Regions from separate parts of the Serratia sp. CoH_134_PS_4 genome, predicted to be linked through region 2. Evidence: predicted binding sites of a transcription regulator. Region 2 holds the regulator's gene; the other holds the start of a gene.
What was found. Region 2 encodes PhoB, which activates phosphate uptake and scavenging genes when phosphate is short. Its sites were predicted from a motif close to CTGTCATAAAACTGNCNNAT; they were not measured.
Positions count from the first base shown of each region.

Region 1 (6,129 bases), on a different contig from region 2:
CTGATTTAGGTGCATAGTCACCATCGACCACGTGCTGCATGCGGTTCTCGAACATCCATGAATTGCCGGCGGCATGAGTGACGACATCGTACATCACGTCCAGAGGGATGCCTGCGCGGGCCGCAAGCGCCATGGCCTCCGCACCGGCGGCGATATGCACACCGGCCAGCAACTGGTGGATGATTTTCACCGTGGCTCCCAGGCCAATGTCTTCGCCAATGCGATAAACTTTGCCGGCAATCGCATCAAGAACCGGTTGTAGCTGGCGGAACGTCGTTTCCGCGCCAGATGCCATCACGGTCATTTGACCCTCAGCGGCCTTCGTCGCACCACCGGAAACGGGGGCGTCCAGCATGTTCAGGCCCTGTGCCCGTAGCTGTTGTTCGATCTCTTTGGCGTCGGTGGCCGAAATGGTGGAGGACACCATGACCGGCGTATTGGGCTTCAGCTTCGCTGCCAGGCCGTTATCACCAAACAAGATCTGTTTCACCTGCACGGCATTTACCACCAGCAGTAATACCGCGTCCAAATCCGCCGCGAAACCGTCAGCGTTGTTAGCGGCTTGCTTGGCGCCGGCTTGCTGTAATGCAGTCAGCGCCTGTGGGTTAAGATCGACACCGTACGTCGTTAGCCCCGCGTTAATGCACGACTTTGCTGCGCCCATTCCCATAGAACCCAATCCAACGATGCAAACTGCAAAATCACGTGGCTGTGTCATGCCATACCTCATGTTAATTTTAGTGATAATTTGTTTTGTTGTGTTAAATATAAGCGCTTATCTGGACAGCGTCAGCGATCGGTATCACAATTATTAACAGATTATCAATCAGGCTCACCGACCAAGTAAAATGAAAGTGAGGGTTATCCAACTGTTTTAACTATTAAAAATATATTATTGATAGCATGACCAGCCTCACGACCTGAAAAGAGGACGCTTTCGTAGAACGAAAATTGACGTAAAATCACAATTATTATCACTGCGGCAAAGAGAGGGAATCGTGATACCTGTAGAACGCCACCAGCAAATATTAGCGCTGGTATCTGAACGCGGGGTAGTCAGCATTGCTGAATTGACCGAACGGTTGGGTGTGTCGCATATGACCATTCGCCGCGATCTGCAAAAGCTTGAGGAGCAGGGCGCAGTTCTGGCGGTTTCAGGCGGCGTGCAGTCCGCAGAACGGGTAGCGATAGAGCCGTCGCATCAGGACAAAGAAGGGATGTACAGCCAGCAGAAAGCGGCTATCGGTCAATTGGCGGCCCGGCAGATCCCCCCCAATAGTTGTATCTATCTGGATGCAGGCACCACGACGCTGGCGCTGGCGAAACATATCAGCGATCGCGACGATCTAACGGTCGTCACCAATGATTTTGTGATTGCGGGTTACCTGATCGAGCACAGCCAGTGCAAGATCATTCATACCGGCGGTACCGTCTGTCGCGAGAACCGTTCATGTGTCGGTGAAGCTGCGGCGCAGGCACTACGCGGGTTGTTTATCGATCTGGCATTTATTTCCGCTTCGTCATGGAGCATGCGTGGCCTATCGACGCCGAATGAAGACAAGGTGATGGTGAAAAAAGCCATTGTTGACGCCAGCCGGCGCTGCATCCTGCTCAGTGACACCTCCAAATACGGCAAGATAGCCACCTACCTGGCGCTGCCGATCGCGGCGTTTGACGCCATTATTACCGATGACAATCTCCCCACCACGGCGCGGGAGGCAATCCTGCAGGCGGATATCACGCTGATGACGACGGGAGAGTGAAGCTAAACAGAGCCCCCTGGCGGGGGTTATGGCATCTTGGCGGTATCGTAATGATGGATGACCGGTCCTGGCTCACCGAGTTGGCCTCGTTCACGCCATTCCTGACATCGTTGTTCCCACCAGGCTTCATGGAAGGCTTGCATGGCTTTCAGGCGCTGTTCTTTAATACTTGGAGAGGTAAAATCCGGCTCCAACGCGTGCTCCAAGGCGTTAAATTTCGATGACATAGAGTCCGTCCTTTATGAATTCCATTTTGTACAAATACCGTACTCTTTGAGCGTGTTTTTTCAATAGTTGATCATAGATTTTGGCCAAAGCCGGTCTCAAGGGGACGCTAAAAACAAGCCTAGCTTGATATTGGATACCGAAGTCGATAATAGTTTTACCCACCCCGTCGACGAATAGGTACTCACGTTCAGAAAAGGTATAATTCATGCGGCTAATCGGCTAATCGGCTAATCGGCTAATCGGCTTTCTGCGCGGCGCCGCGCAGAACACTAAATTCCGCTAAACCAGTTATAACCCTGATCTTCCCAGTAGCCACCGGGGTTGGTATCACTGACAAAAATGGCGGCGATATGTTTGGCGTTCTTGAATCCCAACTTGGTTGGCACTCGCAGCCGTAGCGGGTAGCCGTAATCGGCCGGCAGTGCTTTACCCGCGAAATCCAACGCCAGAATGGTTTGTGGATGCAGCGCTGTGGCCATGTCGATACTGGAGTAATAACGGTCCGCGCATTTGAAACCCACATAGCGGGCGTTCAGATCGGCGCCGACATGCTGCAGAAAGTTGCGCAGCGGCACGCCGCCCCATTGACCGATGGCGCTCCACCCCTCGATGCAAATCAAGCGGGTTATTTGGCTCTGCTGCGGCAAGCGTTGCAACTGTTCGAGTGTCCAGGAGGCGGTTTTCTCGACTTTGCCGGAGACTTCCAGACGATAACTGGCAAGATCCACCTCTGGGACGTTGTACTCGGGGTAAAACGCGTTAAACGGGAACGGATGGGTAATTTGCTCCGGGCTATAGGTTTGCGCCAGCTTTTGGCCGTTAAACAGCCAGGCCTGCACCCGATCGTTCCAGCGCGACATGGCCCACAACACGTTATCCACCTGGTCCCCGTCTTGGAGGTTGCAACCGGTCAGCATGGCGATGCCGCCCAGCGTCAGACCCGAACGTAGCATCAGACGGCGTTGCAGATTGACCAGCTGTTTCTTTTGGTCCGGTTCCAGCGTCGGTGCTAAAGGCCGTTGTTTTTTATCATTCATGTTTGCCACCCGTAATCATTGCCCACAACGTGCGCGGCACGATAATCACCATCAACAGGTGAATGATCACAAATAAGCCAATACCGGACATGGCAAAAAAGTGAACGTAACGTGCCGTGTCAAAGCCACCAAACAGACTCACTAATCCTTGTAATTGCACCGGCTTCCAGATTGCCAGGCCGGACAGCACCAGTAGCAGTCCCAGAACCAGCACCCCGAGATACATCAGTTTTTGAATGGCGTTATAACGACCATGCTGATGCGTTAGCCGTAGCGTCAGCGCCTGCCAGATATCCTGTCGCAGTGCGCCGGCGCTGAGCGGCAACAGGTCATGACGGAAATGGCCACTGAACAGGCTCCACAGCAAATAGCACAGCGCATTGCCGGCCAAAAGCCACATGACCGCCAGATGCCAGCCAATCGCGCCGCCCAGCCAACCGCCAAGTGTGACCAGCGGCGGGAAGCGGAAACCGAACAGGGGTGAGGCGTTGTAGATCTCCCAGCCGCTCATAAACATGCAAACCATGGCGAACAGGTTAACCCAATGGGTGATGCGGACTGGCCAGCGGTGCACCGGCCGCCGTACGGGGGTTTTCATTATGTACTCCTTAGACGGTGCCCCGTCATGACATTGCCAATGGCGGGGCACAACCTAATTACATCGGCGGAACGGTGCCGTCTTTCCCGGCGGAAATACGGGTGGCGACGCGTTCGCCTTTGTCGTCCGTGGCAGAAAACAGCACGATGTGTGCACCGGGTTTTAGCAGGCTGCGGTCGCCGGGATCCAGGGTGACGATCGGCACATCTTCCGGCACGTTAACGGTCTTCTGCTGGTTACCGTAGGTCACGGTCAGCGTGCGGCCATTGGATTTAACCAGCTTGCCAACGGTGCCGTTGGTCATGGTATCGACTTTGCCGTCGGCAGACTCCCAGGCGGAGTGCCCTTCACCGGTACCGCGCAGGCTGGCGGCGAAGACGTGGACTTCCAGCGCCTTCAGTGATCCGTCCGGTTGTGGTACTGCCGCAGTGCCGATAAAGCTATCCGGTTTAATGTCATCCAGGGTGCCTTTCGAGACGCTGAGCACCCGGGTTTGATCGTTGAGTTTAACGCTGACCTTCTCCCCTTTACGGTCGGTGACCTGTAGGCTGCTGTCGGTAACCTGGTCGATAGTGCCACGCAGTGGGGAAATGACCTTGCCTGTTGCTTGAGCCGCGCCTGCGGCCCCACTACACAGCATGAGGGTGGACAGCAGCAAACCGGCAAAACGATGACGGGTAATCATAAAGTTTTCCTCTGTTAAGGTTGCCGATTAAGCATGGTTGAACAATAGGGACAGCACCATGTCTGTTTGATGACATTAATGTCATCAAGAATGTCCGCCGAAACTGCTAGTATTTCCGCTGGTGTAATGAGGCGATGACAATGCGAATACTGGTGGTTGAAGACGACATCAGCACGGGCGATTACCTGAAGAAAGGGCTGACGGAGGCGGGATACAGCGTCGATTTGGCACGTAACGGTACCGATGGCCTGTTTCAGGCGTTGGAACAGGCTTACGACGCCATTGTGCTCGACGTGATGCTGCCGGGGTTGGACGGTTGGCAGATCATTGAGGTTCTACGCAAGAAAAGCGACGTGCCAATCCTGTTTCTGACCGCGCGCGATGGGGTGCAGGATCGCATCCATGGCCTGGAGTTGGGCGCTGACGACTATTTGATTAAACCCTTTTCTTTCACCGAGCTGGTGCTGCGCCTGCGGACGTTGCTGCGCCGCGGTACGGTGCGAGAAGCCGACCACTACGCAATTGCCGATTTACAGCTGGACGTTCTGCGGCGTAAGGCCGTGCGGCAAGATGTGGTGATTCCACTGACCAACAAAGAATTTATGCTGTTGCACCTGCTGGTACGGCGGGAAGGCGAGGTATTGTCACGTACCATGATCGCGTCCCAGGTGTGGGACATGAATTTTGACAGTGATACCAACGTCGTGGACGTGGCGATCAAGCGGCTGCGCGCAAAGATTGATCGGCCGTTTGACGTCAAATTGATCCACAGCGTGCGCGGTATTGGCTACGTTTGCGAGCCGCGCTCATGAAAATACGCATCCAACGCTGGCGTGCGCTGTCGCTGACGCTTCGTAGTGCCATGTTGTTTGCGCTGGTCGCGGCGTTGGTTGTCAGCGGAGCGGGTTGGTACCTGTACGGTGCGATGCGTCAGGAGATGATCACCCGCAGCGATTTACAGGTCACCGGACGGGTCGAGTATTACCGCAATTTGCTCAGCCAGCGTTTCCCTATCGAGCGGCTGACGGCGAATACCGGCTTGTTCGAAAATATGTTGGGCAACGAGCAGGACGTGCTAATTTTTCAACAGCCGGGAAAGAAGCCGTTAATCAATGTGAACCCCGCCAAACTGACTCTGCCGCCGATCACTCCAACGCCCCTTGATACACCCCAGCGTGTGAGTGCGGTGCAGAGTGGGCAGACGGCGCAAGGTGTGCCATTACGGGTCGCATCGGCGCTGATCAAACTGGAAGACGGTAATTTGCTGCAAATCTCGGCAGCCCACGTGATGATAAACGAACAGAAGATGCTGGCCCGTTATCTTTGGCGGATAGTGGCGGCCGTTGTTGTGGCATTTATCTTAATCGCGCTGCTGGGATATTGGGTGATGCGTCGCGGATTACAACCGCTCTGGCGTATGGCGGCTCAGGCGGCAGTGATAACGCCAAATACGCTGTCGACCCGTCTGAGTGAGCAAGGGGCACCAAAGGAATTGCAACAGTTGACCCGTTCGTTCAATGCCATGCTCGATCGCCTGAACGAAGGTTATCAGCGCCTGACGCAGTTTTCTGCCGACTTGGCGCATGAAATTCGGACCCCGGTGGGGGCATTGATGGGGCATTGCCAGGTGGCGTTGTATCAGTCACGCAGTGTGGAAGAGTATGAAACGCTACTGTCGAATAACATGGACGAACTGGAACGCATTTCCCGTATGGTGGAGAACATTCTGTTCCTGGCACGTGCCGGTGAGGGGCAGGCGGTGCTGAACTATAGCCGTCTCGACGTGGCGAAAGAGTTGCAGCGGGTGGCAGACTATTT
Region 1 covers NZ_JBXWKI010000008.1:238,881-245,009, forward strand. The annotation lists gene ltnD (L-threonate dehydrogenase) at 1-718, opposite strand, end outside; gene ygbI (DNA-binding transcriptional repressor YgbI) at 999-1,763, shown strand; gene AC2FCQ_RS14950 (hypothetical protein) at 1,790-1,990, opposite strand; gene AC2FCQ_RS14955 (molybdopterin-dependent oxidoreductase) at 2,261-3,028, opposite strand; gene AC2FCQ_RS14960 (cytochrome b/b6 domain-containing protein) at 3,021-3,626, opposite strand; gene AC2FCQ_RS14965 (hypothetical protein) at 3,685-4,311, opposite strand; gene AC2FCQ_RS14970 (heavy metal response regulator transcription factor) at 4,452-5,123, shown strand; gene AC2FCQ_RS14975 (heavy metal sensor histidine kinase) at 5,120-6,129, shown strand, end outside.
Region 1: AC2FCQ_RS14970 (heavy metal response regulator transcription factor) is a predicted target of PhoB. The motif match lies at 4,368-4,387, and genes of this name have one in related genera.

Region 2 (6,129 bases):
CACCACAGCGCAGAGTGGCGGAAAAAATTCGGTCAAGCTGCTGCAGGTTAAGCCCACGCAGAGGGTTGTCCTGATGGACCAACACGACCAGCGCATCGACAGCGACCGGTACCGCCAACGGCGCATAACCGTAGCGGTGTTCGAACGCCGAAACCTCTGCCGCTTTCATCGGTCGGCTCATCGGCCCAAGCTGCGCCGCCCCTGCCGCCAATGCGGTGGGGGCAGTAGAGGACCCCGCGGCCTGGATCTGCAAATTAACGTTGGGATAATGCTGACTGAAATCTTGCGCCCACAGCGCCATGAGATTTGCCAGCGTATCGGAACCGACGCTCGACAAATTACCGGACAGCATGCCGTCCGGCTGCGCCAGCGCGCCACGACTCGCCAACAGCACCAGGCAAAGCAGTAGCCCTCGGGTAATTCGGATCATTGAGCCTCTCGCGCGTTAATTTTTCACCGCATTCTCTGATAAAGCTGCGGGAACAATCAACCGGTTAGGCAAGGTAAAAATGAATCGGGTACCCATGCCCTGTTCGCTGAGGATCTCCAGACGTGCGTCATGATGACTTAATGCATGCTTAACGATCGCCAACCCCAACCCACTGCCGCCAGTCTGGCGTGAACGCGCCTTATCAACGCGGTAAAAACGTTCGGTCAGACGTGGAATATGCTCTGCAGCGATGCCCGGCCCGTTATCACTGACCTGGAACTGCGCGCCGCTTGGCGTTTGTTGCCAGCTCACCTCAATATTGGTGCCCTTTGGCGTGTGATTCACAGCGTTATACACCAGGTTGGATACCGCACTGCGCAACTGGTCGTCGTTGCCAAAAACCTTAAGCTGTTCGTTCACCCGGAAAGTAATCTCATGGTTCCCGCCGCTCAATGACTGCGCTTCGCGTTGCAGCACTCGCAGCATCAACGGAATATCGACCCGCTCGTTCATTTCTACATTTGGCGCGGCTTCAATACGCGACAGTGTCAGCAGCTGCTTGACCAGACCATCCATGCGGCGAGTCTGTTCCTGCATGGTGCCCAACGCCTTGCCCCGCAGTGAACCATCCAGCTCTTCGTCGCTCATCATTTCCAGGTAGCCCTGCAATACCGTCAGCGGAGTACGCAACTCATGACTGACGTTGGCAAAGAAGTTGCGCCGGGCGCCTTCAAGCTGACGCATTTGTGTAACGTCACGCGCAACCATCAACAGTTGCCCTTCTGAATACGGCATCACGCGAAACTCAACGTAATGCTCATTGTTCAACTGCAGCGTTAACGGTCGAGAGAACTCCTGCTGTTGCAGATAGTGGCTGAATTCCGGATAACGCAGCAGGTTCAGGATGTGTTGGCCGTTATCTTCAGGCCAACGGAAACCCAGCAGATGCTGCGCCAACCCGTTACACCAGAAGATGTTACCTTCAACGGTCGTCATCACCACCGCATCAGGCAGTGACTCTGCGCCGCTGCGGAAACGTTTGATCAATAACGCCAGCTCACGACGTCGGCGACGGTTTCGCTGTTGCATCTGGTATAAGCCGTAAAACAGCGGTTCCCAGCTCCAGCGCCCGGGTGGCGGTGTCATGCTGCGGTCAACCCACAGCCAGTGAGAAAGTTTAAGTTGGTTGTAGAAGTTCCACACCAGCGCAGCCAGCACGGAGGCAAGCAGCAACCAGGGCAGATAACCGAAAATCAGCCCCAGTAATAAGGCAGGTAGGCAGAAAAGGGCCAGCTCCAGGGCCAGCCTCTTCCAGGATAGACGTTCTAACACGGCATATTCTCCAGCGCGGCGCGATCAGTAGCGCGTTGAGAATCGGTAGCCTGTGCCCCGAACGGTTTGAACCATTTTGTCATGACCAGTGGTCTCTAACGCCTTACGGAGTCGGCGGATATGCACGTCAACGGTGCGGTCTTCCACATAAACGTTAGTGCCCCAGACGTGATTAAGCAACTGTTCGCGGCTATAAACTCGCTCAGGGTGGGTCATAAAGAAGTGCAACAGCTTGAACTCGGTCGGCCCCATATCCAGCGCTTGCTCGTTAGCCATCACGCGGTGTGAGGAAGGGTCCAGGCTCAGCCCTTGCATTTCAATCACTTCTTCCACTGCCATGGGTGAAATACGGCGCATTACCGCCTTGATACGTGCCACCAGTTCCTTCGGCGAGAACGGTTTGGTGATGTAATCATCCGCACCGACTTCCAGACCACGAACCCGGTCTTCTTCTTCACCACGCGCTGTCAGCATCATCACCGGAATATCGCGGGTTAGCGCTTCACGCTTCATATGCTTGATAAACTGAATGCCGGATCCCCCGGGTAACATCCAGTCGAGCAACACTAAATCAGGGAACGGTTCAGACAGGCGTGTCACGGCACTGTCATAATCCTCGGCTTCCAACGGTTGGTAACCATTCTGTTCCAACACAAAGCACACCATCTCACGGATCGGCGCTTCATCTTCCACCACCAATATGCGTCTTGCCATCGTCAATCCTGCCAATGTGTTAGCTATCTGCGGGCGCCATTATGCGTCAGTTTTATGACACTTTTATGAAAAGAACACCCTGTTATAGGCAGTAAGCATAGCGATTATTTCCAACGTCAAAGAAAAATCATTCAGTTGTCATAATGATTCCGTCACGACAGCCGCCGCGGTGCCCTTTATAATCACCGCCATTAGCTTATCGCCCCGGGAGTGTCATGCGCCTGATCCACACCTCTGACTGGCATCTTGGCCAGTACTTTTTCACCAAAAGCCGTGCCGCCGAGCACCAGGCTTTTCTGCGCTGGCTGATAGACCAAATCGAGCAACATCAGGTGGATGCACTGATCGTCGCCGGGGACCTGTTCGATACCGGTTCGCCACCCAGCTATGCCCGCGAACTGTACAACCGCTTCGTGGTAGAGCTGCAACATACCGGCTGCCAATTAGTGGTGCTGGGAGGTAACCACGATTCCGTGGCGACCTTAAATGAGTCGCGTGAATTGCTTTCCTGCCTGAATACGACGGTGATCGCCAACGCGCAGGCTGAAACCGAACAGCAAATCGTGGTCCTGAACCAACGCGACGGCCAACCGGGCGCCGTGCTGTGCGCCATCCCGTTCTTACGCCCACGAGATCTGCTTACCAGCCGAGCCGGTGAGTCAGGCGTGCAAAAACAGCAGGCGCTGCAAGAGGCCATCGCAGAACATTACCAGACGCTTTATCACGCCGCCGGTGCACGCCGCGACGCGCTCGGCCTGGCACTGCCTATCGTTGCCACGGGCCACCTGACAACGGTTGGCGTCACCACGTCCGATTCCGTGCGCGATATCTATATCGGCACGCTGGATGCCTTCCCGGCGCAAGCTTTCCCACCGGCCGACTACATCGCATTGGGGCATATTCACCGTGCGCAGAACGTCGCAAAATCCGAGCACATTCGCTACAGCGGTTCGCCGATCCCACTCAGTTTCGACGAATTGGGCAAAGCAAAAAGCGTGTTCATGGTGGATTTCTCCGCAGGTGCTTTGCAACAGGTCAGTACGCTGGACATTCCCAGCTTCCAACCTATGCAGCTTATTAAGGGTGATTTAGCGCAGATCGAGCACCAATTACGGCAGTTCGCCGATTATCAAGGTGAGTTGCCGGTGTGGTTGGATATCGAGGTCGCTACGCAGGATTATCTCAGCGACATTCAGCGCCGTATCCAACTGCTGGCCGATCAACTGCCCGTAGAGGTGGTGTTGCTGCGCCGCAGTAAAGAACAGCGCCGCCAGGCGATTGAACAACAGGACAAAGAAACGCTTAACGAACTGAGCGTCAATGACGTCTTCGAACGTCGTCTGGCGCAAGAACCTGATATGGCCGATGATCGCCGGCAACGCATGAGTCAAATGTTCCAACAGGTCGTCGAAGCCGTTAGGCACCAAGATCAGGAGCCGAGCCAATGAAAATTCTCAGCCTGAGATTAAAAAATCTCAACTCCCTGCAAGGTGAATGGAAAATCGACTTCACTGCGGAGCCTTTTGCCAGCAATGGGTTGTTTGCCATCACCGGGCCAACCGGGGCAGGTAAAACCACCCTGCTGGACGCCATCTGTCTGGCGCTGTACCACCAGACGCCGCGCCTGAATGTCACACCGAGCCAAAACGAGCTGATGACACGCCATACCGCCGAGTCGCTGGCAGAGGTCGAGTTTGAGGTCAAAGGTGTCGGTTATCGCGCATTCTGGAGCCAGCGCCGCGCCAAAAATGCGCCAGACGGTAACCTGCAGGCTCCTAAAGTCGAATTGGCACTGCGTGAAGATGGCAAGATCCTGGCGGACAAAGTGCGCGACAAACTGGATCTTACCGCCGCAATTACCGGGCTGGATTTCGGGCGCTTCACCAAATCGATGATGCTGTCCCAGGGCCAGTTCGCCGCCTTCCTTAACGCTGATGCCAATGATCGCGCCGAACTGCTGGAAGAGCTAACCGGCACCGAGATCTACGGCCAGCTTTCCGAGCGGGTTTTCGAACAGCACAAACAGGCCAAGGTCGAACTGGACGCGCTGCACCAACGCGCCAGCGGTATTGAACTGCTAAATGATGAACAACGACAACTGCTGGAAAACCAGTTAGTTGAATTGGCGACACAAGAAAATACCCTCAGCGACCAAACCCGTCAGCAGCAGCAGGCGTTGAACTGGTTACAATTTTGGCAGCAAACGCAGCAAAAACAACAGGCATATCAGCGCCAACTGGACGCGGTGGAGCTAGAGCAAACCGCAGCAGAACCGCAACTACAGCAACTGGCACGCAGCGAACCGGCAGAAAAACTGCGGCCGTTGCTTAACGAACGTAACCGCTGCCGTCACGATCACCAGACGCTACAACAGCAGATTGCCCAGTTGACGCAGCAGCAGGCGCAGCAGCTCGCCCAGATGGCACCGTTGCAACAGGCTGTGGAACAGGCCCGTGTGCAACTACAGGCATATGTTGAACACCAGCAGGAACAACAGCGGTTGATCGACGATCAAGTCGTCCCGCTCGATAACCGGATTGCCCAGTTAAAGAAAACGCAGACCGAACTGCAACAGATGTGCGATAGCGCCGCACAGCAGTATGCCCAGCAAAAAACGGCGCTGGAACAACTCGAGGTTCAGCGAATCCAGTTGACCGCACAGGCCGGTCAGCATCAGGAAAAGCTTAACGCCCTCACCGCCGCGCTGACGGCGCAGCAGCAACAGCAACATGCGCTGGAAGCCCAGTCGCCCCTGGCAGCACTGCGTCAGCGTCAGGCTGAGCTGGCCGAGTTACGCCCGGTGCGCCAGCAGTTATTCACCCTCTCCTCGCTGTTCAGTCAGGTCAGAGAACGTCTGGATCAACAACGTAAAGAGTTTGCCGCCCGTCAGGCGCAACTCAGCGAACATGAAAAACAGCTCGAAGAGACGCGGCAGCAATATAAACAACAAAAAGCACACCAGTCGGACGTGGAAAAAACCCTCGAACTGGAACAGCGCATTGTCAGCCTGGAAGCCGAACGCGCCCGCCTGCAAACCGGCGAACCCTGTCCACTCTGTGGCTCTTGTAATCACCCGGCCATTGAGCAGTATCAGACGGTAAAACCTTCCGAGACCGCATTGCGCCTGGCAGAGATGCGCATCAAAACTGAGGCCTTGTACACCCTGGGTACCGAACTGCGTACCCGTTGTGAAAGCCTGAGAGAACAGCAACAGCGCCAACAGCAACTCATCGCGCAAGATGAGCAGCACGTTGTTGAGCACCAGCAAAACTGGCAACGCTTGACCGCGCCGCTGGCATTTGACTTTACCCTTCAGGACAGCGATCGCCTGAGCCAGTGGCTAACCACCTGCGACAACGAAGAACGTCAGGGTCAGGCCGCTCTGTTGCAACACGAACAAGCGTCGCACGCAGTGCAGCAGGCCAAAGACCAGTTGGCTTCACTGCAAGCACAGCAGCAACAGGCACAGCAAGACAAGGCGCGACTGGACGAGCGTTTCATTCTGCTGGAGAAAAGCCTCGCAGAAGCCCTGTTGCAACAGCAGCGCCTGCAGCAACAGTGGCAGGACGGTGAACAAGCTCTGGGCGAGCAACGCGCACAGCGGCTGGCCCTGTTTGGTGAACGGCAAATCGCGCAGGAGCGCGAACAGTTGC
Region 2 covers NZ_JBXWKI010000004.1:254,149-260,277, forward strand. The annotation lists gene AC2FCQ_RS09525 (PstS family phosphate ABC transporter substrate-binding protein) at 1-430, opposite strand, end outside; gene phoR (phosphate regulon sensor histidine kinase PhoR) at 446-1,762, opposite strand; gene phoB (phosphate response regulator transcription factor PhoB) at 1,787-2,476, opposite strand; gene sbcD (exonuclease subunit SbcD) at 2,692-3,924, shown strand; gene sbcC (exonuclease subunit SbcC) at 3,921-6,129, shown strand, end outside.